DNA from 3 places in the Mesorhizobium sp. M0276 genome. Region 2 is predicted to be linked to each of the others. Evidence: predicted binding sites of a transcription regulator. Region 2 holds the regulator's gene; each other region holds the start of a gene.

Region 1 (10,118 bases), on a different contig from region 2:
CTCGCATACGCTTCGCGCAGATGCTTTGCGCTTTCGACCAACCCGAGCGCGCGGCCACTTTGCGCGCCAAAGGAGACGATCATGTTGTATGAACTTCGATTCCATTTCGCCCGCTGGCTTGCCTATCGCCGGACGCTTGCGAGCTTGAGGCGGGCCCCGGACAGCACATTGGCGGACGCCGGCATTTCTCGCGAAGAGATCCGCGAGCGTGCCCGCCACGCCAGCTTGCGACTTTGAGACAATGGAGGCGGGCAGATGATGGTGCTTTGGGAAGATCGCTCGGTACCACGCATCGGGATCTGGCGGTCGTGGTGCCGTCCGGCGCTTCAGGGGAACCGCTCTGCGCACTCTCCGCAGTGAAACCCCTTCCGCCATGCGGGGGTGGCGCGGCGGAAGGGGCCGCTGTGAAGCGGGAGGAACAGGCACTCTTGCCTGCACCGTTACTGTGCCAGTAAACCAATAAAGTGTGGCTTTGCCGCAATTCTCCATATGCGTGCATTAAATTGTATTGTTTGCGCGGGGAACCTCGAGCGGTCGCCGATTGTTTCTCATCGCGCGGCAAGGGACTTCGATAGATGGAAAAGCATTTCACCAAGATCGCCAACTGGGTCGCTCATGTAGCCGGCCTGCCGCTGACATTTGCCGTCTGCTGCCTGATCGTCGTCGTCTGGGCGATGACCGGTCCGTTCTTCGGCTTTTCGGATACCTGGCAACTGGTGATCAATACCGGCACAACCATCATCACCTTCCTGATGGTGTTTCTCATCCAGAACACCCAGAACCGCGACGGCGCAGCGATCCAGGCCAAACTCGACGAACTGATCCGGGTCGGCAAGGGCCACAACCACTTCATCGGTATCGAACACCTGACCGAATCCGAAGTCGAGGAAATCCGCGAAAAATGCGAGCGTGCGGCGAAGCGGCATGACGAGAATATCGCCGCCATGGCGGCCAAGAAGGCCGTGGAGCAGAAGCGCGGGTCGAAAAAGCACGCGGCCTGAAGATCAGCCTTTCATGAACGCCGCGAACGACTCCTTGTAGTCCGGGTGCCAGCGCGAGAGGGCAGGGCGGTTTTCGATGATGTCGCCGATCGCCCACGCCATGCGCTTCTCATCCAACGGCCGCGCCGCCTCATTGTCCGGGCACAAGATGTAAAAGTCGCCCCTGGTCAGCGATTCCAGCATGAAATCAATGACCTGTTCGCCGGTCCAGGCGCCGGCCGGTTTTTCCGTCGCGCCTTCGGTCAGGCCGGTATAGGTGAAGCCGGGGATCAGCAGATGGGCTGCGACATGGGCGCCGGGTTCGTTGCGTAGTGCATGCGCCAAGCCTTCGGTGTAGGTCTTCACCGCGGCCTTGGAGACATTGTAGGCGAGGTTGCCGGGCGGCGTGGTGATGCCTTGCTTGGAGCCGGTGTTGACGATCAGGCCTGGCTTGGCCGAGGCCAGCATACGCGGCGCGAAGGCCCCGACGCCATGCACGACGCCCCAGAAATTGATGTCCAGCAGTCGTTTCCAGGCATTGCGGTTTTCCCAGGGCTTTCCGGGATTGTCGCCGACGCCGGCATTGTTCATCAGCAGCGACACATCGTCGAAGGCGCCGAACGCCCTTTCGGCGAGGCGGTCCACCTCATCCGCCTTCGAAACGTCGGCGGCGACGGCAAGCACGGCATCATCTCCGGCAATCGCGGCGACGGCTCGCGAGGCGTCGTCAAGGCGCGCGCCGCCAATGTCGGCCAGCACGATCTTCATGCCCATCAACGCAAGCCGCTTGGCGGCCGCAAGACCGATGCCGCTGGCGGCGCCAGTGATGACGGCGGCGTTGCCTCGGCCAAGCGCGGGCAGGACTGTCTGGATCTCGGCGTCGGTCATCATGGGCGATGGTTCCTTCTTTCGATGGCGCCGAACTTAGCGCCCGAACGGGCTTGCGCAAGCCTCTGATCGCCCTGTTTGGGTTGACCAGTCCGGTCGAGGCTGCGCATGTTGTCCCGGCAAAAGGAGCTTTTGCCCGGGGCAAACGGAGATTTCCTGATTGACGGACTGGGTCGCAATTCTCAGGGAACAGACCACCATCGGTGACCAGATGGGGCGCGAGGTGCCGCAGATGCTGGCCAACCCCGACATCAGCGAAGCCCAGGTGAAGACGCTGTTCTCGGCGTTGGAAAAACAGGCCGAGTTCGTCGAGAAGCTGCGCATGGCGCTGGAAAAGTTCGGCCATGATTTTTCGATCATCAAGGCGGCGGAACAGCTGGAGGAGCGCTATGCCGACCTTGCCGCATCGGTGGCGGAGAAACTGAAAGCGATGCGCAAGTAGAGACTACTTTTCGAGCACCCGTGCGAAACGCGTATCCGGAACGAGCCATATCGTTGCGACCAGCACATACAGTGCGACGCCGATCCACTGGCTGGCGAAGGTCAGCACGACGGCTACGACGTAGATAGCCAACGAGATCTTTCCCTTGCGGTCACGGCCCAATGCCTTGGCAAAGGCGGTGTCGTTGCCGTGCAGGCGATGCAGCGCGGCGGCCAAAATCGTATAGGCGATGGCGCACAGCACCAAGTCGATGCCGTAGATGGCGACCGGCACCGGCGCAAAGTGGTTCTCGCCCATGAAGGCCGTCGTCGCCGGTATCAGCGACAGCCAGAACAGCAGGTTGAGGTTCGCCCACAGCACGCGGCCGTCGACACGCTGCACGGTGTGGAACATGTTGTGCAGGTTGTTCCAGTAGATGCCGACATTGATGAAGGACAGCACGTAGCAGAAGAAGACCGGCCACAATGGCAACAAGGCTGCGACATCCTCGCCATGCGGCACTTTCAGCTCAAGCACCATGATGGTGATGATGATGGCCACGACGCCATCGGTGAATGCCTCGACCCTGCCTTTGCCCATAAGTCCTCCCTCCTCCCGGCACAGGTTACGGTACGAAATCCAAAGACGCCATCTCTCGAATGGAGTGCTCAACAGCGAGCTTGTCGCTCGGGCAACGCTCACCGTGCCGTCAGGAGACCTGCCTGCCGGCCGGAACGTCGCGGATGAACGTGCGTTAAGATCGCGATCCCCGAAACCGGTAATGAGGTTGACCCATGGCCATTCGCTATTTGGCCCGTACGCACAATGAAACTCGCAGCGATGCGCTTGCAATCCCGGCGATCGCCGCGATGATTGCGGTGCTGTTTGCCGGCAGCACCGTGCTGACGCCGCTCTACATCATCTACAAGCAGCAATTCGGTTTTTCACAGATCACGCTGACGCTGATCTACGCGGTCTATGTCGTCGGCAACCTGGCGGCACTGCTGATGCTGGGCGGCGTCTCGGATGTTGTCGGGCGCCGGCCCGCGAGCCTGGCGGCCATGCTTGTCGCCATCATCAGCGCCGTTGTCTTCCTATTTGCCGGAAACGTCGTCTCGCTGGGCATGGCCCGCATTCTGAGCGGGCTCGGCATCGGGGTTGGCGCGGGGACCGGAACCGCATGGATTGCCGAGCTTCTTCCGGGCGCGGACAAGTCGCGCGCCAGCGTCATCGCCACCAGCACGAATTTCCTCGGCCTCGGTCTTGGCGCCTTGATTTCAGGACTTCTGGCTGAGTACGAGCCATGGCCGTTGCGGCTGGTCTTCATCGTCTATCTGGCGGCACTCGCGGTGGTGACGATCCTGGTCTGGCACACCCGCGAAACCGTTGCGAAGCCGGGCGGCCTCAAGCACGTTTCCATCCGGCCGCAACTCTCCGTCCCGGAGGATATCCGCGCGCGCTTCGTCGCGCCGGCGGTCACCGGCTTTGGCGCCATGGCGCTCGTCGGCTTCTATGCGGCAGTGGCGCCGAGCATATTGGCGCAGCAGCTTCATGAGACCAACCACGCCGTCGCCGGCGCGCTGTTCTTCGAACTGGCGATCGTCACCGCGATCAGCATCGTGGTTCTGATGCACATGACGAGCAACAAAGCCATGCTGGCCGCGCTGGCATTGATGATCCCAAGCGTCTTGGCGGTGGTGGCGGCGCAAATACTGGCTTCGCTGGCGTTGATGATCGCGGCGACAGCCTGCTGCGGCGTGGCGGCGGCGCTCGGCTACCGTGGTGGCCTGCAGGTGGTAAACGAGATCGCGCCGCAGGATCGCCGTGCGGAGGTGGTGTCCAGCTTCTTCATCTGCTGCTTTGTCGGCAATGCCTTGCCCGTCATCGGCATCGGCATCGTTTCGACCTACGCAAATTCTATCGCCGCAAGCCTGGCCTTCGCCGGCATGATCATCATATTTGCGGTGGTGGCGCTGGCCTTCGGGTTGAAACACAGGCGTTGAGACGAGGCGACGCTCGGGCTCAGCCGTTCGGCATTTCGGGCGCCATGTTGGCGCGCTGGCGCGGCACGCCGAGCCCGGTATCCGGTGGCTCGCCGGCAGCCGGCCTGTTCTCGATCATGTGCAAGGTGCGCCAGCCGCCGAAGCGGTAGTAGGCCGCTGCCAGAACCAGCGAGGTGATCGAGCCGGCCGGAAAACTCCACCACAGCGCCTCCTCACCGAGCACGCCGCGCATGGAATAAGCAAAGCCGGTGCGTACGACCAGCACCGAGATCACCAGGATGATCAACGGCGGCATCACGGCGCCTGTGGCGCGCACCGTGGCAAACAGCACGATGGTGACACCGAACAGGATGAACGACCACGACGCGATGGTGTTGACGTGGCTGGCGATGTCGATCGCAGCGCTATCGCTGCTCAGGAACAGGCTCAGCACCGGGCGGTCGAAAACGGAAAGCACGGCAACCAGTGCGCCCGTCAGGACCAGGTTGAAGCCGACCCCGGACGCCGCGATGCGGCCGATCCGGTCCCAGCGCCCGGCGCCGACATTCTGCGCCGCCATCGAGGAAACCGCGGCACCGATGGCGAGCGCGGGCATCTGGATGTAGGTCCATAGCTGCGCGGCGATGCCGTAGGCGGCAGCGACTTGCGAACCGTAGGAATTGACCATGCCCATCACCGTTAGCGCTGCTGCCGAGATGACGATCATCTGCAACCCCATCGGAACGCCCTTGAAGACGACGATGCGCAGCAAGGTGGGGTCGGGCCGCAGCAAAGCGAGATTGGCGCCGGCCAGCCGCAGCGGATGCTTGCGCACGTAGAGCACGATGAGGATGGCGATCACACTCACCGTCTGGCCAATCAGCGTGGACGTAGCGGAGCCGGCGATGCCGAGTTCGGGAAACGGCCCGATGCCGCGGATGAGCAGCGGGTTGAGGACGATGTCGAGGACGACGGCCAGCGCCATGAAGAAGAAGGGCGTGCGTGAATCGCCGGCACCGCGCAGCACGGTCATGACGAAGGACAGAAGGTTCATCATCGGCACGGCGATGAAGATGATGCGCAGGTAGGAACGGGCGAGCGGCAGGGCGTCGGCGGGCGTGCCCAGCGCGCCCAGGATGGCGTCGACCCAGATCCAGCCGCAGACCGCGAAAACCACCGAGACCAGGAAGAAAAAGGTGGCGCTGGTGCCCACGATGCGGCGCGCCTCCGGCAGGTCGCGGGCGCCGACCGACTGGGCCACCAGGATGGTCGCCGCCATGCCGATGCCGAACACCGTGCCGAGGATCAGGAACAGGACGAGGTTGGCATTGGAGGTGGCGGTCAACGCCGATTCGCCGAGGAAACGGCCGACCCAGACGGCGTTGATCGATCCGTTGAGCGACTGCAGCACGTTGGAGCCGAGCACCGGCAGTGCGAACAGCAGAAGCGTGCGCGCAATCGGCCCGCTGGTCAGGTCGCCGGTGCGCCGGCGCGAGGGCATTATTTCGTCCATGTCGGGCAACTCGGCGAAGGTTTATCTCAAGTCCGGTCCACGATGATCGCCGATTCCACGGGACAGGTCATGCTTGATACAATCATTTTCTCAAAACTCCAGGAATGGCATATTGATCCCTGGTACCTGGGCTGCATTCCTGCTGATCTTGGATAGCCGGGGGGCATGTCCCGATGTGCGCCGGTCTTCGTGCGTCCAATCCGTCGGCCACGGCAAGATCAACGCGGTGTCGAACAGGACGGCCGAGCCGATCGATGCGGGGCGAACCGAGGGAATGCGGAGATATTGAACCAAGCCTTCGCGATCTGCTCAGGCGGACGCGCTCGGCGCGCCCGCCCTTGTGTTGTCGCTACTTCTTGGCAAGACCCGGCAGCGTGACTTGGTAGACCAGGAACATGGTGTCGACATCGGCGCCGTCCTCGGCCTTGTAGGGCGCGCCGACCTGGAAGCCGTCCTGGGCGAGGAAGTCGTTATCGTTGGCGACGAACAGGAAATAGTCGTCGGGCAGTTTCGGATCGAGCGCGCTGACCACCGACATCGCCTCCCACTTCTCCGACAGGTTGTTCCTGTTGTTTGGCGCACCGTTGTGCAGGCCGAAGCGGCCGAGTTCGGCAGTGTCGTTGATGTCGATGAACGGCGTCAGTCTTGCCGGCGTCACCGACGGGTCGAGCAGGCCCTTAGGCGCCAGCGGCTTGTCGGCGGCATCGAAGGCGCCGCCGGCAATATCGGTCGCGGCCGAGACGTCGACGACGAAGATCTGGCGCACCATTGAGGTGTCGCCTTTCACGCCTTGGCCGTTGCCGCTGTCGCGCGCCAACATCAGGAAGACCTGATCCGACAATGCCACGATCTCGCTTTGCGCCGCGATCTTGGTCTTGCCCTTGGCATCCTTGAATACCGGCAGCGGCACGACATACTCATGCGCCAGCTTTAGGTGGGCGAGGTCGGAAGCGTGATAGACCAGCGCCCTTGTGTTCTGGCGGGTAGAGGCGGAATCGCCGCCGTCTTGCCTTGCCGCCGACTGCAGCACGGCGATCAGGAACTTGCCGTCGGGCGTCATAGCCATGCCTTCGAGGCCCTGGTTGTTCTGGCGGCCGGTGTCGGGATCCTTCGGATCCGGCTCCGCGGCACCCGGGCCGGGATTGTCGGAGGCGAAGTTCGGCGCGCCGTGGCGCATCGGCACGAGAGCGGCGGGCGGCTGGGTCGCCGACAGCAGATGTCCGTCGGCGGAGAACCGGTAGATGTTGGGGCCGTATTCGTCCGAGATGAACATTGTGCCGTCGGGCAGGCGCGCGATCGCCTCGTTGTCGAGCGCCAGCTTGCCGTTGGCTTCGGGCAGGATCGGCATGTCGCCGCTTGATGCGCGCACGCCGTTGAGCGGATCGAGGCCGGTGGCATTGGCGCCCTTGTCGTCGGTGAGAAGCATGGTGTCGGCAAGCGTTGCCTTGACGCCTGTCTGCTCCTGGCCGGCAGCCGGTGCGGTGCCTGGTGCTGCCGGGGTAAACTCGATCCCGATCGTGTTGAGGCGCGGCCGGTAGTCGGTGGTGCCGACGACATTGTAGCCGCGGTCCGGCAGCAGCCAGAGCGAGCCTTTGTAGCGGCCTGCATCACGCGTCCAGCTGGTGGTATCGATCGACATGCCGGAGCCTGAGCCGAAGGTCTCGCCGAACTTGTCGCGCTGGGCGGCCGGGATGCGGCCGACGCCGACCAGTCCCTTGTTGACGAGGCCGCCGATCGTCGCGGTGCTGTCGGCGAGAGCCGGCGTCAAGGCGGTGAACAAGGCCAGCGCGACGCCGAGCGACGCGGTTCGGTGCAGGTGTTTCATGGATGAACCTCTTTGAGACAGATGAGCCGAAGCGGCCGCAGGACGAAAAGCTGCAAGAGGTGCAACGATGATGCCGCGCGCTCCCGAAACGCGGTCTACGGCGCGAACATGATGCTTGCGTGACAGCGCACGATGCTTCGCCAGGCTCTGGCCGACGGCCGACATCTCGAATGCGCAGTCCTCGCACGAGACTTGTCATTCCCGGACATTCATGGAATTGGCCGAGGCTGGCGAGAAGCCGGTTGACCGAACGCGTCGATCGAAGCGCACAGCATCAATCGCTGTCGCGCGCCACCAGCTCCAGCGGCCAGACCTCGCGCATGATTCGCGGACCATCCGGGCCGGCGAAGCCGGGCAGCGACGCCAGCAGCATTTCGGCGAGCCGCTGTCCCATCGGCTCCAGCGCCGGGCGGAAAGCGGTCAACGCCGGCGAGAAGTAGCGGCAGAGCGGCGTGTCGACGATAACGGTCACCGCCATGTCGTGACCCGGCCTGATGCCCATCTCGGCCAGCGCCTTGCAGCCGCCAAGCGCCATCGCGTCATTGTTGAAGATGATGGCGGTCGGCGGGTCCTTGGAGCGCATCACCTGCGGCGTCACTTCGTAGCCGGCAGCCTCGTTGATGAAGCCGGAAGCAATCAACCCGGGGTCGACCTCGATGCCATGCCGCCGCAAGGCCTTGCGGTAGCCGGTCAGGAACAGATAGCCGAAATTGAGGTCGAGCGACGGGCGTATGGCGGCGATGCGGCGGTGGCCGCGCGCCACGAGGCGGTCGACCGCATCGGCTCCGGCCTTTTCGAAATCGAGGTCGAGGGAAGGGTAGGACTTGGCTCCGGAGCGGCTGCGCCCGAGCGTGGCGAATGGGAAACCGACCTGGGTGAGATAGTCGATGCGCTCGTCCTCGCGCCGCGTCCAGGCCAGCACCACCGCATCGGCCCGGCGCGTCTCGACGACACGGCGCAGGCGCTCCTGCTGGTAGTCGCCGGGAGCGCCCATCACCACGATCAGGTCGAGCCCGCTTTCGGCGAGCCTCGCCTGCAGCCCGATCAGGAGCGGAATGAAGAACGGCTCGCCATATTGCTGGTCGCCCGGATGTGGCTGCATCATGAAGGCGATCGAATGGGTGGCGCCTTGCCGCAAGCTGCGGCCGGATTGGTTCGGCGAGTAGTTGAGTGTCCTTGCCGCTTCGAGCACGCGCTGGCGCGTGTCGGCATTGACGTCGGCGCGGCCGTTGAGGGCGCGCGACACCGTGCCGATCGAAATGTTCAGGTGACGGGCAAGGTCGTGAATGCTGGATGCCAAGTGACTGTTCTCCCCCTTGCCTGGCTAGCACCGGCAGCCGCCGAGGCCAAGACGACAAGACGATTTTCGCGAGCGACCAATTGACATTCTACGCCTTCGGGTGTGTTCTCGTAAACGTTTACGGAAAAACGTTTACGGCCATGCCGTGAATGCCGTGACGATCGGTCTGGAGGGACCGAGAGGGAGGAGTACTGGATGGTCAATGTCGTCCTGGTCGGTTGCGGAGCCATGAGCAAGGCCTGGCTCGATGCCGCGCGGCAGATCGACCAGCTGGCTATCGTCGGCCTTGTCGACCTCGATGCCGACAGGGCGCGAGCGAGGGCGCACGAATACGATCTCACCGGTGCCGTCATTGGAACCGATCTCGACGCCGTGCTCGACCAGACCCGGCCCGACGCGGTATTCGACGTGGTGGTTCCCGCCGCCCGGCGACAGGTCGCGCTTTCCGCCTTTGCCCATCATTGCCATCTGTTGACGGAAAAGCCGCTCGCCGACACTCCTGAGAATGCGCGGGCCATCGTCAAGGCCGCTCGCCAGGCGGGGCGCATCCATGCCGTCGTCCAGAACCGCCGCTATGTCGCCAATGTCAGGCGCATCCGGAGGTTCCTGGACTCCGGCGCCATTGGTGCCGCCACCAGCATTCATGCCGACTTCTTCGTCGCGCCGCATTTCGGCGGCTTTCGCGAAGAAATGGCTCATGTCCTGCTGCTCGACATGGCGATCCACACTTTCGATGCCGCCCGCTACATGGTCGCCGGCGAGCCGGCCGGCGTCTATTGCCAGGAATGGGAGCCGGCCAATTCCTGGTACCGGCAGGGATCGTCGGCCAGCGCGGTCTTCGATCTCGGCGGTGGCAGACTGTTCACCTATGCCGGCTCATGGTGCGGCGCCGGTTTACGCACAAGCTGGGAGGGCAGCTGGCGCATCGTTGCCGAGCGCGGCAGCCTCATTTGGGACGGTCATGACGTGCTACAGGCAGAGGTCGTGGCGCCGGGCCGCGACGGCCTTTTCGACAAAACCCAGCCAATCAACGTGCCGCCGCTCGATCCCGCCGACCGCGTCGGCGGCCATCTCGGCATCATCCAGGATTTCATCCGCGCCATCGAGACCGGCACCGAGCCGGAGACGCGCGGCGCCGATAACATCAAGAGCCTGGCCATGGTTTTTGGCGCCATCGAGAGCGCCGAAACCGGCCGCCGGGTGACGATC
Region 2 (10,118 bases):
CGCAACCGCTTCGCCGGCGCCGATCTGGAAGTTCAGTCGCTTGATGATGGGTTCGGTGCCGGGCGTGGCGTTCGGAGCGACAAGGATCAGCCCCTGCACGACAATTTCGCCCGACGGATCCGGCAAGGTCAGTTTTCGCGCGTGTGCCGGATGGGCGGAAAGCGCCTTGTCCAACCGCTTCCACGATCGTCTGGCGTCGACGATCTGCCGCCATGAACCGATCAGTTGATCGAGCGGCTGCAGCGCGCGGGACGACACCAGGGAAGACGCGAAGATCATCCCTGCCGTCATCTTCCCTTGCAGCACGAGCCATGCTCCAACGCCCAGTATCGCCAGCTGAAGGATCATGCGTACGGCTCGCGATGTTCCGCTGAAGATCGCGTTGGCCGTGGACGAACGGTCATGAAGAACTAGCGCCTCCGCCACGTGCCTGCCCCAGACGCGCGCGGCGTTTTGGACCATACCCATGGCGAGCAGCGTCTCCGCGTTGCGGGCAAAGGCCTGCTCCGACAGGCTGGCGACAGCCGAACGTTCCGCGGACAAAGCGTCGTTCCTGCCGACGGCGAGCTGATTTGCCAGGACCAGCGTAAGCAACAGCGCAACCCCTGCCAGCGTAAGCCAAAACAGAAAGGGATGGATGAGGTACAGCAGGGTGAGGAAGAAGGGAGCAAACGGCAGGTCGAACAAGACCGCCACGCTGCGTGACCTGATGAAGGCGCATATCGAGGCAAGGTCGCGCAGTGGAGACATGGCTGCGCCGCCGGCGTACTTGGCTTCAAGCGAGACGGCGAATGTCCTCGCACCCAGTCTGTCGTCGACAGTGGCTGCAACGCGCTGCGTGTAGATGGAGCGGACCGCATCGAGGAGACCGAGAAAGGCTAGCGCGAGAACCGCGATAGCCGACAGGTAGAACAGCGTCTCGACGCGGTAGGAAGGCAGGACGCGGTCATAGACCTGCAAGAGATAAAGGGGGATCACCAACAGCAGGATGTTGATGAGGAACGAGAAAGCACCGACATCGGCGATGGCGCGCCTGAAAACTGCCCGCAAACTGGACTCTCCAATCATCCCCGCGCTCCCTGACGGCTAATGGCCTCAAACATGAAGCCGCCGCTTAGACCGAGTGGTCGCTTGCCATGTCCAAGGGTTGGTCCAGCGTATAGGCGTGGATATAGTCGATTTTCATCTCCGCTGGAGTAGCCAGATGGTCAGGAGGCTGGCCGGCAATGCCGCCCACCGCGAGATTGGCCAGTATGTACATGGGGTCGTGCATGTCGGACGGCGTCGCCGCTTGGGCGACCTTCACACCGTCATAGGTCCAGACAAGCTCATCCTTTGTCCAGAGCAGGCCATAGGTGTGGAAACCGTCAGTGTCCGCAACGTTCACGGTGGACGAAACCTTCGTGTGCTCTCCCGTCTCATTGGTGTGCGCTGTCATGAAAAGCGTGTTCGGATCCTGACCGCGCGTTTCGACGACGTCCAGCTCCGGCGGCCACGATCCGTCTTCCGGAAGCAGCCAGAAGGCCGGCCAGGCTCCGGCCGTTTCGGGCAGGTCCGCCCGCATTTCGAAATAGCCGTAGGTTTGCGCGAAGGTGTCGTGGGTCGTCAGTATCCCCGATGTGTATTCGTAGTTGTTGATCAGAGGCTTGATGTCCTCCGGCGCCTGCGCGGCGGTGATGGTGAGGACGCCGTTTTCAACGCTGAACGGGTGGACGGAACTCGTCGGCCCGTAATTGGCGTCGATATACCATTGCAACTCGCCATTGCTGCTCAATGTGCTGCCGTTCGGCGCGCCCCACGAGAAATTGGAATTCCACGTGCCGTCCTGCCCGTCCCGAAGGCTCAGCGTGTTGAATTCGTCGGAGAAGGACAGCGTCATTCCGGACTTGTCTATCGGCAGTTCGAACTGGGTGGGCTGCAACTTGTCGATGGTCGTATTCTTGAACACCAGGATCTCGTCAGATCCGAGGTTCAGCATCACGTTCGATTCCACCTGAACCATCTGCGAACGGACGGCGTCGAACGAAGTGAAGTCATAGCCGTTAAGGCGCACCACATCGGTCGCACCGAAATCGAAGATAAGATCGCTCCCATTTCCTTTGGAGATGGCGAAAGTGTCGGCGCCGTCACCGCCGATCAGGACATCATTTCCCTTGCCGCCATCCAGCGTCTGATGACCCGACCCGCCCTTGATGATGTTGTCCAACGCATTTCCGAACGCATATCGATTGGCGCCGGTAACGACCAGGTTCTCGAAATTGTCGGGGAGCTTGTAGCTCATCCAGGTGTCGATCGTATCGATCCCGGCCCCGGGATCTTCGACCGCCTTATTGTTGGTGGAATAGAGGTGATAGTAGTCATCGCCGGCGCCACCGTACATCGTGACATAGACGCCGGTGTCTCCCCAGAAGGAGTCGTTGCCTGAAGTGCCATGCAGTTCGGCCCCGGCTCCGGTTGCCGAGAACCAATGACTGGACGCGCCGGTGTAGGGAAGAGGAATACCTTTGGCGTTTAAGACCGTGCTCATCAGAAATCCTTCCTCTTAGTGTCCGACCTGGTCAAATCATTCGGCGCAGCGTCCGGCGACCGCTTTCAAAGCAACGTTGCAACGAACGAGATCGTTCCCGCGGAATCATCATCAGATCCAAGATCGTATTGACTATTCGGAGCACATACAATCAATAAAGAAGAGGGAAACTCGCTCTTAGTCGGATGCAATTTTTAATAAAATTGCGAATTTATGCGAAACCACATCCTCTAGCGGGCACATAGCCATATTAGTTCAAATTGTTTCTTGAGGCGCGCGACTTTGATCGGAGGTCTGCGGGCAAGATAGCAATGTGACCAACTAAAGTGTCACGGGCCGTGCTTCCTGCGGCCAGCCTGGCAGAAAAGCGAATTGGGAGATCGGAAGGCAATCGCCAGCCAGTCAAGGTACGCGCGAGCCCGCGACCGCGAAGGGCAGTTTAGACTTCGATGCCGCCTGCTTGAATGTCTGCCATCGCGTGGCCATTGGCGACGACCTGCTGATTGAATTTGAACCTTGGTTCCGATCTATCGGCTAGTCTTCCCTGATCGCGTAGCCTGCGCCCCGAATGGTGCGGATGACGTCGGGCATGCGGCCGTTGTTGACGGCTTTGCGCAGCCGCCCGACATGCACGTCTACCGTGCGTTCGTCGATGTAGATCGTTTCGCCCCAGACGTTGTCGAGCAGCTGGCTGCGCGAGAACACGCGGCCGGGATGGCGCATCATGAATTCGAGCAGGCGGAATTCGGTCGGCCCGAGCCGGATCTCGCTCTTCTTGCGATAGACCCGGTGCGATTCTCGATCGAGCACGATGTCGCCGACCTTCAGCACGCTGGACAGCAGTTCCGGCTTGGCACGGCGCAGCAGCGCCTTGACCCTGGCCATGAACTCCGGTGTCGAAAACGGCTTTACCAGATAATCGTCGGCGCCGGTCGAGAGGCCCCGCACGCGATCGCTCTCCTCGCCGCGCGCGGTCAGCATGATGATCGGCAGCCGCTCGGTCTCGGGACGCATTCGCAGGCGCCGGCAGAGTTCGATGCCGGAGACCGCCGGTACCATCCAGTCGAGCACCAGAAGGTCAGGCACGTTCTCCTGCAGCCGGATCTCGGCCTCGTCGCCGCGCGTCACGACCTCGACCTGATAGCCCTCGGACTCCAGATTGTAACGGAGCAGCACGCCTAGCGGCTCCTCGTCCTCCACCACCATGATGCGTGGCGCGATCATCGGCTGGTTACCCCTGTCGTCATGCCGCGGGCGCGGACATTGTCGTCTCGTCCTGTTTCGGACGATTGGCCGGCAGCTGCGTGCCGGTCAAAACATAATAGGCATTTTCCGCGATGTTGGTGACATGGTCGCCGATGCGCTCGAGGTTCTTGGCGCAGAACAAAAGATGCGTGCACGCGGTGATGTTGCGCGGGTCTTCCATCATATAGGTGAGAAGCTCGCGGAACACGGAGGTGTATTTGACGTCGATGCGTTCGTCGTCGGCACGCAGTTTCGCCAGCGCGGCGGCGTCACGCGCCGCATATTCCTCGATGACGCCCTGCACCTGGATCAGCACCAGTTGTGCCATTCCATCGATCGAGTGCGAAAGGTCGCGCGGCGTGACGCTGAGGCCGACAGTGCCGACACGCTTGGCGATGTTCTTGGCAAGGTCGCCGATGCGTTCGAGATCGCCGGCCATGCGGATAGAACCGACGACATGGCGCAGATCATCGGCCATCGGCTGCCGCTTGGCGATCAGCGTGATTGCGCGGTCGTCGAGCTCGCGCTGGCGCGCGTCCATGATCGCATCATCGGAGACGACGCGCTGTGCCAAGGCGTTGTCGGAATTCAAGAGCGCCTTGGTCGCACCGCCGACCATCGAGCTGGCGAGATCGCCCATGTCGCTGATGAGCTTGCTGATCTGACCGAGATCCTCGTCGAAAGAAGCGACTGTGTGTTCGCTCATGATCCTGTTCCTCGTATGCCTGAGCTCAGCCGAAGCGGCCGGTGATGTAGTCCTGCGTGCGCTTCTCGCGGGGCGACGTGAAGATCTTCTCGGTGCGGTCGAACTCGACCAGCTCGCCCAGATACATGAAGGCCGTCTGCTTCGATACGCGCGCCGCCTGCTGCATGTTGTGGGTGACGATGACGATCGTGTAGTCGGCTTGCAACTCGTCGATCAGTTCCTCGATCTTGGCGGTCGACAGCGGGTCGAGCGCCGAGGCGGGCTCGTCGAGCAGGATGACTTCCGGCTTCACCGCCACGGTGCGGGCGATGCAGAGCCGCTGCTGCTGGCCGCCGGAGAGGCTGAGGCCGCTGGCGTCGAGCTTGTCCTTGACCTCGGTCCAGAGTGCCGCGCGCTTCAGCGCCTGCTCGACGCGGCCGTCCATCTCCGACTTGCTCAGCTTCTCGTAGAGCCTGATGCCGAACGCGATGTTTTCATAGATCGACATCGGAAATGGCGTCGGCTTCTGGAACACCATGCCGATCTTGGTGCGCAGCAGGTTGAGGTCCTGCGAGCGGTCGAGAACGTTCTGGCCGTCGAGCAGCACCTGACCTTCGGCCGTCTGCTTGGGATAGAGCTCGTAGATGCGGTTGAAGACGCGCAGCAGCGTCGACTTCCCGCAGCCCGAAGGCCCGATGAAGGCGGTGACGCTGCGCTCCGGCAAGGACAGCGTAATGTCCTTCAGCGCCTTCGACTGGCCGTAGTAGAAGTTGAGGTTCTTGACCTCGATCTTGGCCTTGGCGGTGGCCTCGGCGGCGATCGTCATGTCTGGAGACAACATCTGGCTCATTTGTCCTCTCTGCGTCCGGTCAGGCTGCGCGCAACGATGCTGAGCGCAAGAACCGTCAATGTGATGATGAGTGCGCCGGTCCAGGCCAGTTGCTGCCATTCCTCGTAGGGGCTGAGAGCGAACTGGAAGATGGTGACAGGCAGGCTGGCCATCGGCGCGTTGAGATTGCTCGACCAGAACTGGTTGTTGAGCGCCGTGAAGAGCAGTGGTGCCGTCTCGCCGGAGATACGGGCGATCGACAGCAATATGCCGGTGACAATGCCCGATAGCGCGGCGCGGTAGGCGACCGACTTGATGACCACCCAGCGCGGTGCGCCGATCGCGGTGCCGGCTTCGCGCAAGGCGTTCGGCACCAAATTGAGCATGTCTTCGGTGGTGCGTACCACCACCGGAATGACGAGGATGGCGAGCGCGACAGCACCGGCGATTGCCGAGAAATGCCCCATCGGCCGCACCATAAGTTCGTAGACGAACAGGCCGATGATGATCGACGGCGCCGACAGCAGGATGTCGTTGATGAAGCGCACCACGGTGGTCAGCCTGGAAAAGCGACCGTATTCGGCCATGTAAGTGCCGGCCAGCACTCCGATCGGCGTACCGACGATGACGGCGATGATCGTCATGACCACGCTGCCATAGATGGCGTTGAGCAGGCCGCCGGCGTCGCCGGGAGGCGGCGTCATCTGCGTGAAGACGTCAAGGGACAGGCCGGCCGCGCCCTTGTAGACCAGCGCGCCGAGGATGAGCGCCAGCCAGGCAAGTCCGATGCCCGCCGCGGTGACACACAGCGTCATCATCACGGCATTCTTCCTCTTGCGGCTCTGGTGAAGCGATGTGGCTGTCGACATCGGTCAGGCTCCGGTGCGGGCGTCGATGCGCATCAGCATGTAGCGGGCGATGGCAAGGATCAGGAAGGTGATGACGAACAGGATCAGGCCGAGCGCCACCAGCGAAGAGGTGTAGAGGTCGCCGACGGCTTCGGTGAACTCATTGGCGATGGTCGCGGAGATCGTCGTTGCCGGCGCGAACAGCGAGGTTGAGATGCGGTGCGCGTTTCCGATGACGAAGGTGACCGCCATGGTTTCGCCCAGCGCGCGGCCAAGGCCGAGCATGACGCCGCCCATGATGCCGATCCTCGTGTAGGGAATGACGACGCGGCGGGTCACTTCCCAGGTCGTGCAGCCGATGCCGTAGGCCGATTCCTTTAGCACCGGCGGTACCGTGTCGAAGACGTCCTTGGTGATCGAGGTGATGAAGGGCAGCACCATGATGGCGAGGATCAGCGACGAGGTCAGCAGGCCGATGCCATAGGGCGGACCGGCAAACAGGCTGCCGAGGCCGGGAATGCCGTGGAACACGCCGATGATGAAGGGCTGCACGGTCGTCTGCAGGAACGGCGCCAGCACGAACAGGCCCCAGATGCCGTAAATGATCGAGGGGATGCCGGCCAGCAGTTCCACCGCCATGCCGATCGGCCGCCGCAGCGGGCGCGGGCAAAGCTCGGTGAGAAAGATGGCGATGCCGATGCCGAGCGGCACGGCGATCAGGATGGCGATGGCCGACGTGATGATGGTGCCGTAGATCGGTGCCAGCGCGCCGAATTTCTCCGTCACCGGATTCCAGCTTTCGCTGGTCAGGAAAGAGAAGCCGAAGGTCGACAGGGCTTGCCAGGATCCGGCAAACAGCGAGATCGCGACGCCGCCAAGCAGGACCAGCACCAATATGGCGGCGGCCCGGGTCATCCCGTGGAAGATTGCGTCGGTCAGCGCGAATCGTCTGACGATCGCGTCGCGCGAACCTCGAATGGCTGGCAAGGCTTCCTGGACAGCGCTCATGTGAAGCTCGGCTCTTTGAGTTGAGGGAAAGGAGCGCCGCGCCGCGGCGCTCCTTCGAAGGATGTTACTCGCCTGCGAAGACCGGCTTCCCGTCGGCCTGGATGTCGGCCTTCCAGGAGGTCTTGATCAAGTCGACGACGCTGTCGGGGATCGAGACATAGTCGAGCGCCTTGGCGGTATCCTTGCCGTCCTTGTAGGCCCAGGCGAAGAACTTCAGCGCTTCGCCGGTGGCGGCGGCATCGTTGGGAACCTTGTGGATCAGCACCCAGGTCGAAGCAGCGATCGGCCAGCTGGTGTCGCCGGGTTCGTTGGTGATGATGACGTTGAAGTTCTTCGCGCCTTTGAAATCGGCATTCGAAGCAGCCGCGCCGAAGGATTCGAGCGACGGCTCGACGACCTTGCCGGCGGCATTCACCAGCTTGGAGTAGGAAAGGCTATTCTGCTTGGCATAGGCATACTCGACGTAGCCGATGCCGCCGTCGGTCTGCTTGACGGTATTGGCAACGCCTTCGCTGCCCTTGGCGCCGACGCCAGTTGGCCATTCGACGGCTGTGTCCGAACCGACCTTGTCCTTCCAGTCAGGCGACAGCTTGACCAGATAGTTAGTGAAGTTGAAGGTCGTGCCCGAGCCGTCCGAGCGATGCACGACGGCAATCGCGGTGGACGGCAGGGTCAGGTTCGGGTTCAGCGCCTTGATCGCCGCATCATCCCAGGTGGTGATGGCGCCGAGGTAGATCTGGGCCAGGGTCGCGCCGTCAAGAACAAGTTCGCCCGGCTTGATGCCGGTCAGGTTGACGATCGGCACGATGCCGCCCATCACCATCGGGAACTGCACGAGGCCGTTCTTTTCCAGGTCGGCGTCGGACATTGGCTTGTCGGTGGCGCCGAAGGTCACGGTCTTGGCGATGACCTGCTTGATGCCGCCGCCCGAACCGATCGACTGGTAATTGAGGCCGACGCCGGTGTCTTTCTTGTAGGTGTCGGCCCATTTGGCGAACACCGGATAGATGAAGGTCGAGCCGGCGCCGGAAAGATCAGCTGCCATTGCCGCGGAAAGGGTGAAAGTGGACGCCGTAGCCATTGCGATCGCAACGGCCGCCGAGCGGATGAAATGTCTCATGTGGCCTGCTCCTGTTCGGAAGATGGTCTCTCGGCGCCATTCCTCTCGGCGCCCGCTGAGGCCAATAGCCTTCGATTATTACAGTCGCATGACAGTTTGATGTCACCCCGGTAACGCATGATCGGGATGAACAAATTGTGGCCTGACCAGCACTCCTGATGGAGCCCGGCTTTGTCCTCGAAATCAGGGACTTGCTGCGTTTGGCCCGAGGCTGGCCGGCGTTTTGGGATTAGCCGGCCTTATAAAAAAGCCGGACGGGAGCGCGTTGCTCGCGGCCACGATGTCGTGGCCGGGCCATCGCCGAAAAACAGGGTCCGTTGGGGTAGGTTGACGCTGTTCCATGCTGGCGGTCGCTGCTCCCGCCCGTAACTGGGAAGAGCGGAATTCGAATATGGCCATTGTCTTGATCAGGCACAGTTTTGATATGGTGCGATCGCGCCATAGTGCTGCGCGTGGGACGCGTCGCGAATCTTTGCCTGGTTCTCGCGAACCGGCACGGCGAGAACCCCTTACCCGGCGTTACGCTGAACTTGGCGGCTGGCGCCGATCCAGCGCTCGACCTTCTCGAGCAGGGCCCTGGGGCTGATCGGCTTGGACAGGTAGTCGTCCATGCCTGCCTCCAGGCAGCGTTCGCGATCGCCTTTCAGCGCATGCGCGGTGACGCCGACGATCGGCACATGAGTGCCGGTTTCTTCCTCCAGCCGGCGAATGGCGGCGGTCGCCTCCAACCCGTTCATCTCCGGCATCGAGACATCCATCAGGATCATGCACGGATTGAGCCGGCCGAAGGCGTCGAGCGCCTTGCGGCCATTGCCGACGATCTCGAAACCGAAACCGGTCTCGCCGAGAATCTGGGTGAACACCATCTGGTTCACCTCATTGTCTTCTGCCACCAGGATATCCAGCCTGTCGTCTCGACCCGTCGCGAGCAGCCGAGGGCGTAGCGAGGGAGGCTGCAGCAGCGCCCGCTGTTCTGCCGGCGCGGACGGCTGTGGTGGCACCATATCGCCCGAAGGGACGGTGCCTGCGAGCGGCAGGGCGTCGCTGCCGGTCGTGTTGTGGCGATGCCGCTGGATGGTTGCGACCAGCGTTTCCAGCAGCACCGATGAGCGCGCCGGCTTGATCAGTTGGGCATCGATGCCGAGATCGCGATAGCCGGTGTTGGCGAGCGACTGGTCGACCGAGGTCAGCATGATGATCGGCGTGCCGGCAAGGCCGGCGGTGTTGCGCACGATCCGCGCCATTTCGGCGCCGCTCATCTCAGGCATCTGGTAGTCGAGCACGACGCAATCGACCGGCACGCCATAGGCAGCGGCGGCGATCAGCACCTTGAGGCCCTCGGCGCCGCTCTCGGCCGCGCAGGAATCGAACGTCCACGATGTCATTTGTTCGGTCAGGATGGCTCTGTTGACCGCGTTGTCGTCGACGATCAGTACGCGCGCGCCGGTCACGTCGATCGGCATGATGCGTTGCCCGTTCTGCTGTCCGGCACTCGGCAGCGTGACCGTGAACCAGAAGGTCGAGCCCTTGCCTTCGGCGCTCTCGACACCGATGTCGCCGCCCATCAGCTCGACGAGCCGCGAAGTGATGGCAAGGCCGAGGCCGGTTCCCTCGTGCCGCCTCGTCGACGAGGTGTCGACCTGGCTGAATTTCTCGAACACCAGTTTCAGTTTTTCCTCGGGGATGCCGATGCCCGTATCGGTGACCGAGATGGTGAGCTTCGTTCCGGTTGCAACCCTCTCGCCTGTGACGTCGACCAGCACATGACCTTCGTCGGTGAATTTCACTGCATTGCCGAGCAAATTGGTGACAATCTGCCTGATGCGGCCGACATCGCCGACAAACAGGCTCTCGAG
Region 3 (10,118 bases), on a different contig from region 2:
CCAGCGGCAGATCCGGCGCGCGCCGCTGCCAGACATCATCAACCAGCTTCTTTTGATCGGCCAGCAGCTTGTCGATCATCTGCTGGCGTGTCGCGCCGCGCGTGAATCGCAGCGTGTCGGTGGCGAGGCTGCCCTCCGAAGGAATGGTCGCTGGCATATCGCCACTCAAGGCAGTCTCGTCGGCGATGCGCTGCAGCGCCTGCTCGACCGTCAGCCCCTCTGGAACGGTTAGCGAATACATCACCGACTTGCCGCTCTTCAAAAGCTCCATGATGTCGCGCATGGAAGCCCTGGGCTTGATCTCGTACTCGCCGGCCTTCAGCGCGGAATCATTGCCGAAGGCGCGCACGCCAAGGCGGAAGATCCGTGCGTCGCTGACCAGTCCGCGGCGTTCGAGTTGGTCGGCGATGTCCTGGACACCGGTGTTCGGCTTGACGAGGAAGGTGTCGCCATTGGCCGAGGGGCCGGGTTCGGTGAATTCCTGCTTGCCGAAATAGACCGCGACGCCGGCCGCCAGAACCATCAGCATTACCGAGGAAATGACGAAGTTCATGAACACGACGAGTTGGCTGCGTGATGCTCGCGAGCGCTTCGGCGGCGGCGTCCCGGCCTCCGGCCGCAACGCCTCGCTGGCCGTTTTCGGCACGATCGGACTGGATGTCGCGGGCCGCTGCCCCAATTCTCCGTTGCTTGCCGGATTTGTGTTCATTTCGCCCTACCGTTTGATCGCCCAACGAATCCCCAGCGGTAGAGTAGGGGCGAATATGGCAAAATTGACGGCGCGCCAAAGCGGCGCCCGTCAGCCGGACGATCAGCCATTGTAGCGCTGGAAGACAAGCGACGCGTTGGTTCCGCCAAAGCCGAAGGAATTGGACAGCGCCACGTCGATCTGGCGGGCCCGCGGCTTGTTCGGCACCAGGTCGATCGCGGTTTCGCGTTCCGGATTGTCGAGGTTGATGGTCGGCGGGGCGACATTATCTCTGATGGCAAGGATCGAAAAGATCGCTTCGGCGGCACCCGCCGCCCCAAGCAGATGGCCGATCGAAGACTTGGTCGACGACATCGAAATCTTAGACGCAGCATTGCCGACAAGCCGCTCGACAGCGCCGAGCTCAATCGTGTCGGCCATGGTCGAGGTGCCGTGCGCGTTGATGTAATCGACGTCGGCAGGTGCCAGCTTGGCCCGGTTCAGCGCCGCCGTCATGCAACGGAAGGCACCATCGCCATCCTCGGCGGGCGCGGTGATGTGATGCGCGTCGCCGGTGAGACCATAGCCCGTGACCTCGGCATAGATCTTGGCGCCGCGCGCCTTGGCATGCTCGAGCTCCTCGAGCACGACAACGCCGGCCCCCTCGCCCATGACGAAGCCGTCACGGTCGCGATCATAGGGGCGCGACGCCGTGTCCGGCGAATCATTGCGTTCCGTCGACAGCGCCCGGCACGCGGCGAAGCCGGCGATCGACAGCCGCGTCACCGGCGCTTCGGCGCCGCCTGCCAGCATCACGTCGGCATCGCCCCACATGATCAACCGGGCGGCATCGCCGATGGCGTGGGCGCCGGTGGAGCAGGCCGTGACCACGGCATGGTTAGGGCCTTTCAGCCCGTGCCGGATCGAAACCTGCCCGGAGACAAGATTGATGATCTGGCCCGGGATGAAGAAAGGGCTGATGCGGCGGGGGCCGCGTTCCCTAAGGATCATCGCGTTCTCTGCGATGCCCTCGATGCCGCCAATGCCGGAGCCGATCAGGACGCCGGTGGCGCATTGCTCGGCGTGCGTCTTCGGCTCCCAGCCGGAATCCTTCAGCGCTTCGTCGGCGGCGGCAATCCCGTACAGGATGAAGTCGCCGATCTTGCGCAATTCCTTCGGCTCGAGCACGGCCTCGGGATTGAAGGTGGCATTGCTGCCGTCGCCACGCGGAATGACGTGGGCGATCTTGCAGGCAAGATCTTCCACCTCGAACTCGGTGATGCGCTTGGCAGCGCTGCGGCCGGTCAGCAATTCCTTCCAGCCGTGCTCGAAGCCCATGCCGAACGGCGACAGCAACCCAAGGCCCGTGACGACGACACGCCTCATCGCAGGTCCTCCCCGGTGATGACTGCGGAAAGTGTCAGGCCGAAGCCTTGTCGATGTATTTCACCGCATCGCCGACGGTCAGGATGGTCTCGGCTGCGTCGTCGGGAATCTCGACGCCGAATTCTTCTTCGAACGCCATGACGAGTTCGACCGTGTCAAGGCTGTCGGCGCCCAGATCATCGATGAAGCTCGCCTGATCCGTCACTTTGTCGGCATCGACGCCAAGGTGCTCGATGACGATCTTCTTGACGCGCTCTGCGGTGTCACTCATTTGGGCATCCTCGTCTTTTGTTTGTCTGTCTTCGTTAGCGGGCAGAATGCCGCTAATCAAGCTGAAAGATGGTCCTGCCGGAAACGCAACGGCTACGGACCGGTTTTTGCCCGAACCGCCGGGTTGCGGGCCGCATTACACGAAAATCGGCTGAGGTCCAAGCCGAAATGGGCCTTCTCTGATGACTTTGAACGGGTTCCGACGCGACCCTGCTCCATCCCATCCGTCGCATATCAAAACGGGCTTCCTGGGCATGCCGACCACCCAGACGAAAATCAACATTGGCGATAGGTCGCTAACTGAAAAGTTACTCGGCCATGGTAGCGTTAATGATTCCGCCAAGAAATGGCGCCTCGGCGACGGCGGCGGCGGCTTGCGATAATAAGAAAAGGAGTGGACGCATGTCATCCTTGCTCAACAAAAGACGCCTGACGATCAAGCGCTGCCTAGTCATACTGGCGGTTTTCGCACTTGGCATTCTGCCTGCGCGGGCATTGGAATCCATAAAGCTCCCAGAACCGCCGGACACAGTTGCTTTCAATATCCAGAAGAACGGTGAATCGACTCCGATCACGTTGAGGCAGCTGGAGAAGCTCGGCCTCTATAGGATCACCACCCCAAGCCCTTTCGAAAGCGGCCAGCTTACGTTTGAAGGCGTCCTGTTCAGCGATGTGCTCAAGCTGGTTGGATTGGAGGGCAAGGATTCTGTTGTTCTGCGAGCCGTCGACGATTATGTGCAGATAATTCCGAGAGAGGACTGGACCGACGGTCCTCTCCTGCTTGCCACGCGACAGGATGGAAAGTTACTGACCCGACGCACCCAGGGTCCCACCCGGCTCGTATACCCCCTCAATGACTATCCTAGCTTCGATACGCCGATTCGCAAACCACGATGGGTCTGGCTGATCAAGGCGATCGAATCCGGCAACTAGCGCCCGCGTGACCTTGATGGCAAGGTTTGGAAAGACGGGCTGGCGAGTTCCGGTTACATACGGGACAGCTATAGCTGCGGCGGTGGCCTGTTCGGGCATCTTGATCACGATGTTGTTTCTCAGCATCAGCAAGATCGAGTCCTCGCTGCCACGGTTCGGGTTTTTCGCCATCCGCGAATTCCACATCGCCATACGCGACGTGACGCACTTGCGGGATATGGTTTCGCTCGCTCAAGCCGCGCCCACGTCCGCAGCAAGCCTCGATCAGCTATTGGCGGCAAATGATCTGGTCTATGTCCGCTTCGAGCGGGTCGACGGCAGTGGAACTAGTCGCGAAATTCCGGCCTATGCGGCGATCGTGCCGCGCGTCAACGACTCGGTAACGCGGATTGATGCGCTGATCGCGGCCGGGCTACCTCTCGATGCAGACAGATTGAAGGAAATGGGGCTTGAACTCGATCAGATCGTAGCCCGAATGAATGATGAGTATTATAAATTCGGCGAACAGGTAAACGCCGATCTCTACGCCTCGGAAATCAGCCTGAATAGATTTAATTATCAGATAGCCTTCGCATTGGCGATCTTGTCACTACTTGCAATCGGAACGGCCGTGTTGCTTATCGGCCGCCGCGAGACCATAAAGAAACTGGAATTTCTGGCTTGGCGTGACGCGACTACTGGTCTGAAGAATCGTGCCTGGATGTCGGCCAACAGAGACGATTTGCTGGATCAGGCGAAGCTAGCTGGCAAGCAACTCCATCTTTACCTGATCGACCTCGATCATTTCAAGAATGTGAACGATACGTTCGGCCATCACGTTGGCGATCTCCTGCTGAAAGCCGTCGCCGAAATCCTGCAGTTGATCGAACGTCCCGGCGATGTATTTGCTGTTCGACTGGGTGGAGACGAGTTCGCCATCATCGAGATTGGAGTGGCGCATTCGGCCGAAAAAGCTCTCGGCAATCGTCTTCGGGAGCAATTGAATGGGTTTGCCGAATTGGAAGGCCATCAAGTTCGAGTTGGCGCAAGCATCGGCATGGCCAGTTTTCCGGAGCATGGCGCGGACATTTCAACCTTGATGCGCAATGCGGATAGCGCTCTCTACGCCGCAAAAGCCCAGGGGCGAGCTGATCTGGTGACATTTTCTCCTGCAATCCTCAGCCAAATCGATGTGCAACTTGGCGAAGAGGCCGCAATCAAGCGAGCGCTTAATTGCGACGAATTTTTCCTGGTCTGGCAACCACAATTCGAGTTGGCAACCGGGCGCATGACCGGTGCCGAGGCGTTGGTCCGCTGGCGCGACCCGATCTCAGGGGCGATTCGGCCGCCGATGACGTTTATTCCAACAGCCGAACGAAGTGACCTGATATTGGAACTCGACAAATTGGTCTTGAGCAAGGCTTGCCGGCAGGCAGCGCAGTGGCTGCCCATTTGCCCGGAGGACTTTGTCTGCTCGGTGAACGTTTCAGGCAAGAGTCTTCAGAACGACGTCTACTTCACCCATCTGGTTGAAGTGTTGCGACAAACGGCACTGCCGGCGTCACGTCTGCAGCTGGAAATTACTGAAGGGGTGTTTGTCCAGAACAGCCGAAGCGCCTTGCGTATCCTGACCGCAATTCGAAACATCGGAGTCAGTTTGGCGCTCGACGATTTTGGCTCCGGCTATGCGAGTTTCGGCTATCTCGCCGATTTCAACCTGGATCAGTTGAAGATCGACCGGTCGTTCTTGAGCGATTTGGCGTCGTCCCCGAAAAAGCAGAATGTCGTGCGAGGGATCATCGCGCTGGCCAATTCGCTCAGCCTGACAGTCGTGGCCGAGGGGGTGGAAAACGAAGCGCAGCTAGATTTTCTGATCGCTGAACAATGCCACCGCGCTCAAGGGTTCTTCATGTCGAAGCCCATCGAAGAAACCGTGCTGACAAATCATATGATTGCCCGGAGCGGCAGGACGAGAAGCGCAGGAAAATTCAAGCTGAGCCTCTCCGCCTAGTCATCGTTCGAAGCCTCGTCCCGAACAAAGCGGATGCGCGGGGAAGTGCCACAGTCCGGTCAGATCATCGCCATGCCACCATTTACATGGATGGTCTGGCCCGTGACATAGGCAGCTTCGTTAGAGGCGAGATAGGCGACAGCGGACGCGACTTCAACGCTGGTGCCCATGCGGCGCGTCGGGATCGCCGCCATGATCGCCTCTTTCTGCTTGTCGTTGAGCTTGCCGGTCATCGCCGATTCGATGAAGCCCGGGGCGACGCAGTTGACGGTGATGTTGCGGGTGGCGATCTCCTGCGCCAGCGATTTGGAAAAGCCGATCATGCCGGCCTTGGAGGCGCAGTAGTTGGTCTGGCCGGGATTGCCGGTGACGCCGACGACCGAGGTGATGTTGATGATGCGCCCGTGGCGGCGGCGCATCATCGGATGGGTGAGCTCGCGGGTCAGCCTGAACACTGCGGTCAAATTGACCTCGAGCACGGTGTCCCAGTCGGCATCCGACATGCGCACGAACAGCCCGTCCTTGGTGATGCCGGCGTTGTTGACGAGGATGTCGACACCTTCGAGATCGGCCTCGGCCTTCTGGCCGAGCGCCTTGACCTCGTCACGGTTCGACAAATTGGCTGGGAACAGCCTGACCCGGTCGCCAAGCTCGGTAGCCAGCGCTTCGAGTTTCTCGACGCGGGTGCCATGCAGGCCGACGATCGCGCCTTGCGCATGCAGCACCCTGGCGATGGCCTCGCCGATGCCCCCGGATGCACCGGTTACGAGCGCCTTGCGGCCAGTCAATTCGAACATTTTTGTCTCCTGATTGAGAAGAACACCCTTTTATAGGGATGGGATCAAATGACGCTTTATGCAAGCGCGGCCAGCACCGCCTCGACCTCGGCCGCCGAGCCGACCGACGCGGTGGCGATGTCGCGGTTGATGCGCCGCGCCAATCCTGAAAGCACCTTGCCGGCGCCGATCTCATAAAGCGTGGTGACTCCGTTTGCCCCAAGCCATTCCACTGTCTCGCGCCAGCGCACGCGGGCGATCACCTGCTCGACCAGACGCCGCGCGATCTCGTCGGGGTCATTGGTCGGGGTGACGGTGACGTTGGAAACGATGGGCACCATCGGCGCGGCCTTCGCCACGCTGGCGAGTGCCTCGCGCATGATCTCGGCGGCGGGCGTCATCAGCGCGGAGTGGAAGGGCGCAGACACCTGCAGCATCAGCGCGCGCTTGGCTCCCTTTTCAGTGCACAGTTTTGCCGCCAGTTCCACCGCGGCTCTTGCACCGGAAATGACCAACTGGCCACCGCCATTGTCGTTCGCCACCTGGCAGACAGAGCCCTTCCCGGACGCTTGGGCGGCCTCGGCGCAGGCAGCTTCGACATCGGCCTGCTCCAGTCCGATGATCGCCGCCATAGCGCCCTCGCCGGCCGGCACCGCCGCCTGCATGGCGTTGCCACGGATGCGCAAGAGCCGGGCGGCATCGGCAACCGAAACGAAGCCCGCCGCCGCGAGCGCCGAATATTCGCCCAGCGAATGGCCGGCGACATAGGCGACTTTGCCTTTCAGCGACAAACCACGCGATTCCAGCGCCCGGATCGCGGCCAGCGACACCGCCATCAGCGCCGGTTGCGCATTGGCGGTCAGCGTCAACGTCTCTTCCGGTCCTTCCCAGATCAGCTTCGTCAGGTTTTCGCCGAGCGCGTCATCGACCTCCTGGAAAATCCTGCGCGCCTCCGGAAAGGCGTCGGCGAGATCCTTGCCCATGCCGACAGCCTGGCTGCCTTGTCCAGGAAAGGTGAATGCAACGGCCATGCGAGGGCTCCCAAGGGTTGGTTTTGCTTGCCTGGTAGACGAGTTTTGCTTGCCTGTGACGCAAGGCAGGCTGCCAAGTCAAGCCACTTCAACCCTTCCTGACGGCAGTGTCACCCGCCGAGTGCCTGTTCCGAAAAGCTTTTTGGCGATCACACCTGATGAAAACCGCTCACGATTCGTTTGCTGGCTCTTCTTATTTTGCTTACAGGCGCTAGCATTGCGTGACAAATCCATGACAATCGAGTGACGTGTTGTCGCTGGGTGGGGAAATCAAAAGTGGCAAAGAGTTCAAAACGCGCCGGTAAGGCCGCGCCACAGTTCCTGGAAGACGACCCCTCCACCGGCTACCTGCCGGGCAGGAGATGGCCGGTCGTGCGCTATGGTCTGGTCAGCCTGGCCATCGCTGCCATCCTGGTGTTTTCCATCGAACTGATCGTGCGCGGCGACTTTGCCGGCACGGTCTCCTTCTTCCTGCAGCCGCTCAAGCCGGGCTGGACTACCATTGTCGTGTTTGCGCTGATCCTGGTTGGCCTCGATGCGGTGCTTGGGCGCAGCCACCAGAGCCTGATGATTGTCGCGCCGCTGACGCTTTCCCTTGCTTTCGTCGGTCACCAGAAGTCTCACTATCTCGGCGATCCGCTCTATCCGACCGATTTCCTCTATGCCCGCCAGATCTTCGCGCTGTTGCCGCTGCTGGTGCGCGACCGGCCGATGACCGCGCTCGCCATGGTCGTCGGCATCGTCGCCGGCCTGTCGCTGCTCGTCTACGGCTGGCGGCTGTGGCGCCGCAAGGTGCCGGCGCTCAGCCGCAAGGGACGTCTTGCCCGGCTGACGCTGGCAGTGCCGCTGCTCGCCTTCTTCGTTTCGATCATGGATTACGCCACCTTCTCCTGGACCAGGGATCGTCTGCAGATCATACCGATCATGTGGGATCAGAAGGAGAACTATGCCTCCAACGGTTTTGCGCTGGCCTTTGCCCTCAACGTGCCGATGGCGCATGTCTCGGCGCCACCGGGCTATTCCGACAAGGCAATTGCCGCGATCGGCAGGCCTGATGTAAGCGCCTCGGTACCGGCCGAGAAGCCCGACATCATCATCGTCATGAGCGAATCCTTCTGGGATCCGACCAAGCTGCCCGGAGTCACCATCAAGCCAGATCCGATCCCCAACGTACGGGCGCTGCGCTCGGGCTCTATGTTCTCGCCGGAATTCGGCGGCATGACCGCCAACATCGAGTTCGAGGCGTTGACCGGCTTTTCGAATGCGTTCCTGCCGGCCGGAAGCATCCCCTATCAGCAGTATGTGCGCACGCCGACGCCTTCGCTGGCAACCTTCCTCAAGAGCCAGGGTTACCGGGCGCGCGCCATCCACCCCGGCACGAACTGGTTCTGGAACCGTGGCGCGGTCTATGCTGATTTCGGCTTCAACGACTTCAAATCGGAAGAGACGCTGCCGCCAATGCAAAAGCGCGGGCCGCTGGCATCGGACGCGGCGATGACCGACGAGATCATCAGCGAGGCGGACGCCAGCGACGAGCCGGTGTTCTTCTTTGCCGTCAGCCTGCAAAACCACGGCCCCTATGAGCCGAACCGCTACTACAATCCGACGCATACGGTGCAGGCGCCGATCAGCCAATGGGCGCGCGAATCGCTGCTTAGCTACGCCGAGGGCTCAGCCGACGCCGATCGTGGTCTTGAACGCCTCGTCGAGTGGGCGAAGAAGCGCTCCCGCCCGACCGTGATCGCCTTCTTCGGCGACCATCTGCCGCCGCTGGGGCCGGTCTACGTCGAAACCGGGTTCCTCAAGGACAATGTCGCACCGCGCAAGGAAGCGTCGCCCGAGGCCGCCCTCGAACATCACGAGACGCCGCTGGTCATCTGGTCGAATCGCACCGGGCCGGCTCAAGACATAGGTGCCGTCAGCCCAGCCTTCCTGCCCTATCATATCCTGAAGACGGCCGGCATCACTCATCCCTACTACACCGGCTTCCTGGGTCAGATGAGCGAACGGTATCGCGTCGTCGACCGCAACCTGTTGCTGACGCCGGCTGGCGAGGCCACGCCCGATTGGGCGCGGCAGAAAGAGATCGACCCGGCGATCCGCGATTTCCGCCTTTTGCAGTACGATATGATGTTCGGCAAACGCAATGCGGCGCCCGACTTCTTCCCCGAAACGGTCGACAAGGTTGTCGCCCATACGAGTTGAACAGATTTGTCCTTCCGGACCGGTTCGGCCGGGCCCTCAGTTCGTCAATTGCAGCTTCGTGAACTTGTTGGCGATCTGCAGGAACACATTCGGCAGCTTGGTCGGATCGTTCACGGCATAATAGTCGCTCGGGTCCGAAGCGCAGGCGCTGTAAAGCGTGCGGTTGGCGGCGGTGTCGGATTGCAGCACCATTGTGTAGATCTGCACGCCCTCGCTCTTCAATTGCGTACAAACGCTTTTGGTCCAGCCGTCGACATTGCGCGCAGCGGTCGTCTGGTTGTCCGATCCGAAACGACCACCCGCCAGATAGCCATAGGGTGTGTAGTCTGATTTTGTCGGCTGTTCGCTGGCGCCATAGACAACGTTCTCGCCATCGGTGAGCAATAGTACGATCTTGCTGATGCCAGGCGTCTTCCATGGCGCGCCACCGGTATAGGGCGCGCCAGGCGACAGCACCCGCATGCCCCATGACAAGCCTTCGGAAACATTGGTACCCGAGCCGTTCCACTCGGTCATCTCGCTTGCCGCCTTGCGAAGCTTGTCAAAATCGTTGGTGAGAGGGACGACCGGTGTGGGGCAAGAGCGGTTGGGACCAACGGTGATGCGCGACCCAGTCTCAGTGATGAGTTCCTTGGCGGGGGCAACATATTTGGCGATCTTTTCCTTGTCGGACTTGCCGGGCGTCGACACATCGCTGACGAGATCACTGAGATCGATGCCGAGAAGGTTGGTCTTCTTCTTGGCGAGCATGACCTTGTCGCTGACGTCGTCGAGATAGGAATTGTTGTAGTATCTAGCCGAATTGCCGTAGGAGCTAGACGGCATCTGGGCGTCTTCCG

The links. The regulator PhoB, encoded in region 2, activates phosphate uptake and scavenging genes when phosphate is short. The targets are predictions, from matches to a motif close to TGTCATNNANCTGTCAT.
Region 1: a site for PhoB is predicted at 7,718-7,734, ahead of NKJ01_RS10030 (esterase-like activity of phytase family protein). Genes of this name have one in related genera too.
Region 3: a site for PhoB is predicted at 7,296-7,312, ahead of NKJ01_RS17920 (LTA synthase family protein). Genes of this name have one in related genera too.

What each region holds. Positions count from the first base shown of each region.
Region 1 is NZ_JAMYSC010000010.1:21,189-31,306, forward strand. Features, by position in the region: gene NKJ01_RS09995 (YjiS-like domain-containing protein) at 82-237, shown strand; gene NKJ01_RS10000 (low affinity iron permease family protein) at 576-1,001, shown strand; gene NKJ01_RS10005 (SDR family NAD(P)-dependent oxidoreductase) at 1,005-1,871, opposite strand; gene NKJ01_RS10010 (hypothetical protein) at 2,029-2,310, shown strand; gene NKJ01_RS10015 (TMEM175 family protein) at 2,314-2,889, opposite strand; gene NKJ01_RS10020 (MFS transporter) at 3,084-4,292, shown strand; gene NKJ01_RS10025 (MATE family efflux transporter) at 4,312-5,784, opposite strand; gene NKJ01_RS10030 (esterase-like activity of phytase family protein) at 6,134-7,609, opposite strand; gene NKJ01_RS10035 (LacI family DNA-binding transcriptional regulator) at 7,884-8,909, opposite strand; gene NKJ01_RS10040 (Gfo/Idh/MocA family protein) at 9,105-10,118, shown strand, end outside.
Region 2 is NZ_JAMYSC010000009.1:44,613-54,730, forward strand. Features, by position in the region: gene NKJ01_RS09280 (type I secretion system permease/ATPase) at 1-1,050, opposite strand, end outside; gene eglC (endo-1,3-1,4-beta-glycanase EglC) at 1,115-2,527, opposite strand; gene phoB (phosphate regulon transcriptional regulator PhoB) at 3,062-3,751, opposite strand; gene phoU (phosphate signaling complex protein PhoU) at 3,771-4,478, opposite strand; gene pstB (phosphate ABC transporter ATP-binding protein PstB) at 4,504-5,307, opposite strand; gene pstA (phosphate ABC transporter permease PstA) at 5,304-6,155, opposite strand; gene pstC (phosphate ABC transporter permease subunit PstC) at 6,159-7,142, opposite strand; gene pstS (phosphate ABC transporter substrate-binding protein PstS) at 7,207-8,262, opposite strand; gene NKJ01_RS09320 (PAS domain-containing protein) at 8,772-10,118, opposite strand, start outside.
Region 3 is NZ_JAMYSC010000021.1:37,995-48,112, reverse strand. Features, by position in the region: gene mltG (endolytic transglycosylase MltG) at 1-553, opposite strand, end outside; gene NKJ01_RS17955 (hypothetical protein) at 540-824, shown strand; gene fabF (beta-ketoacyl-ACP synthase II) at 812-2,074, opposite strand; gene NKJ01_RS17945 (acyl carrier protein) at 2,109-2,345, opposite strand; gene NKJ01_RS17940 (putative pterin-binding protein) at 2,747-3,277, shown strand; gene NKJ01_RS17935 (putative bifunctional diguanylate cyclase/phosphodiesterase) at 3,294-5,267, shown strand; gene fabG (3-oxoacyl-[acyl-carrier-protein] reductase) at 5,327-6,064, opposite strand; gene fabD (ACP S-malonyltransferase) at 6,121-7,074, opposite strand; gene NKJ01_RS17920 (LTA synthase family protein) at 7,351-9,279, shown strand; gene NKJ01_RS17915 (pilus assembly protein TadG-related protein) at 9,316-10,118, opposite strand, start outside.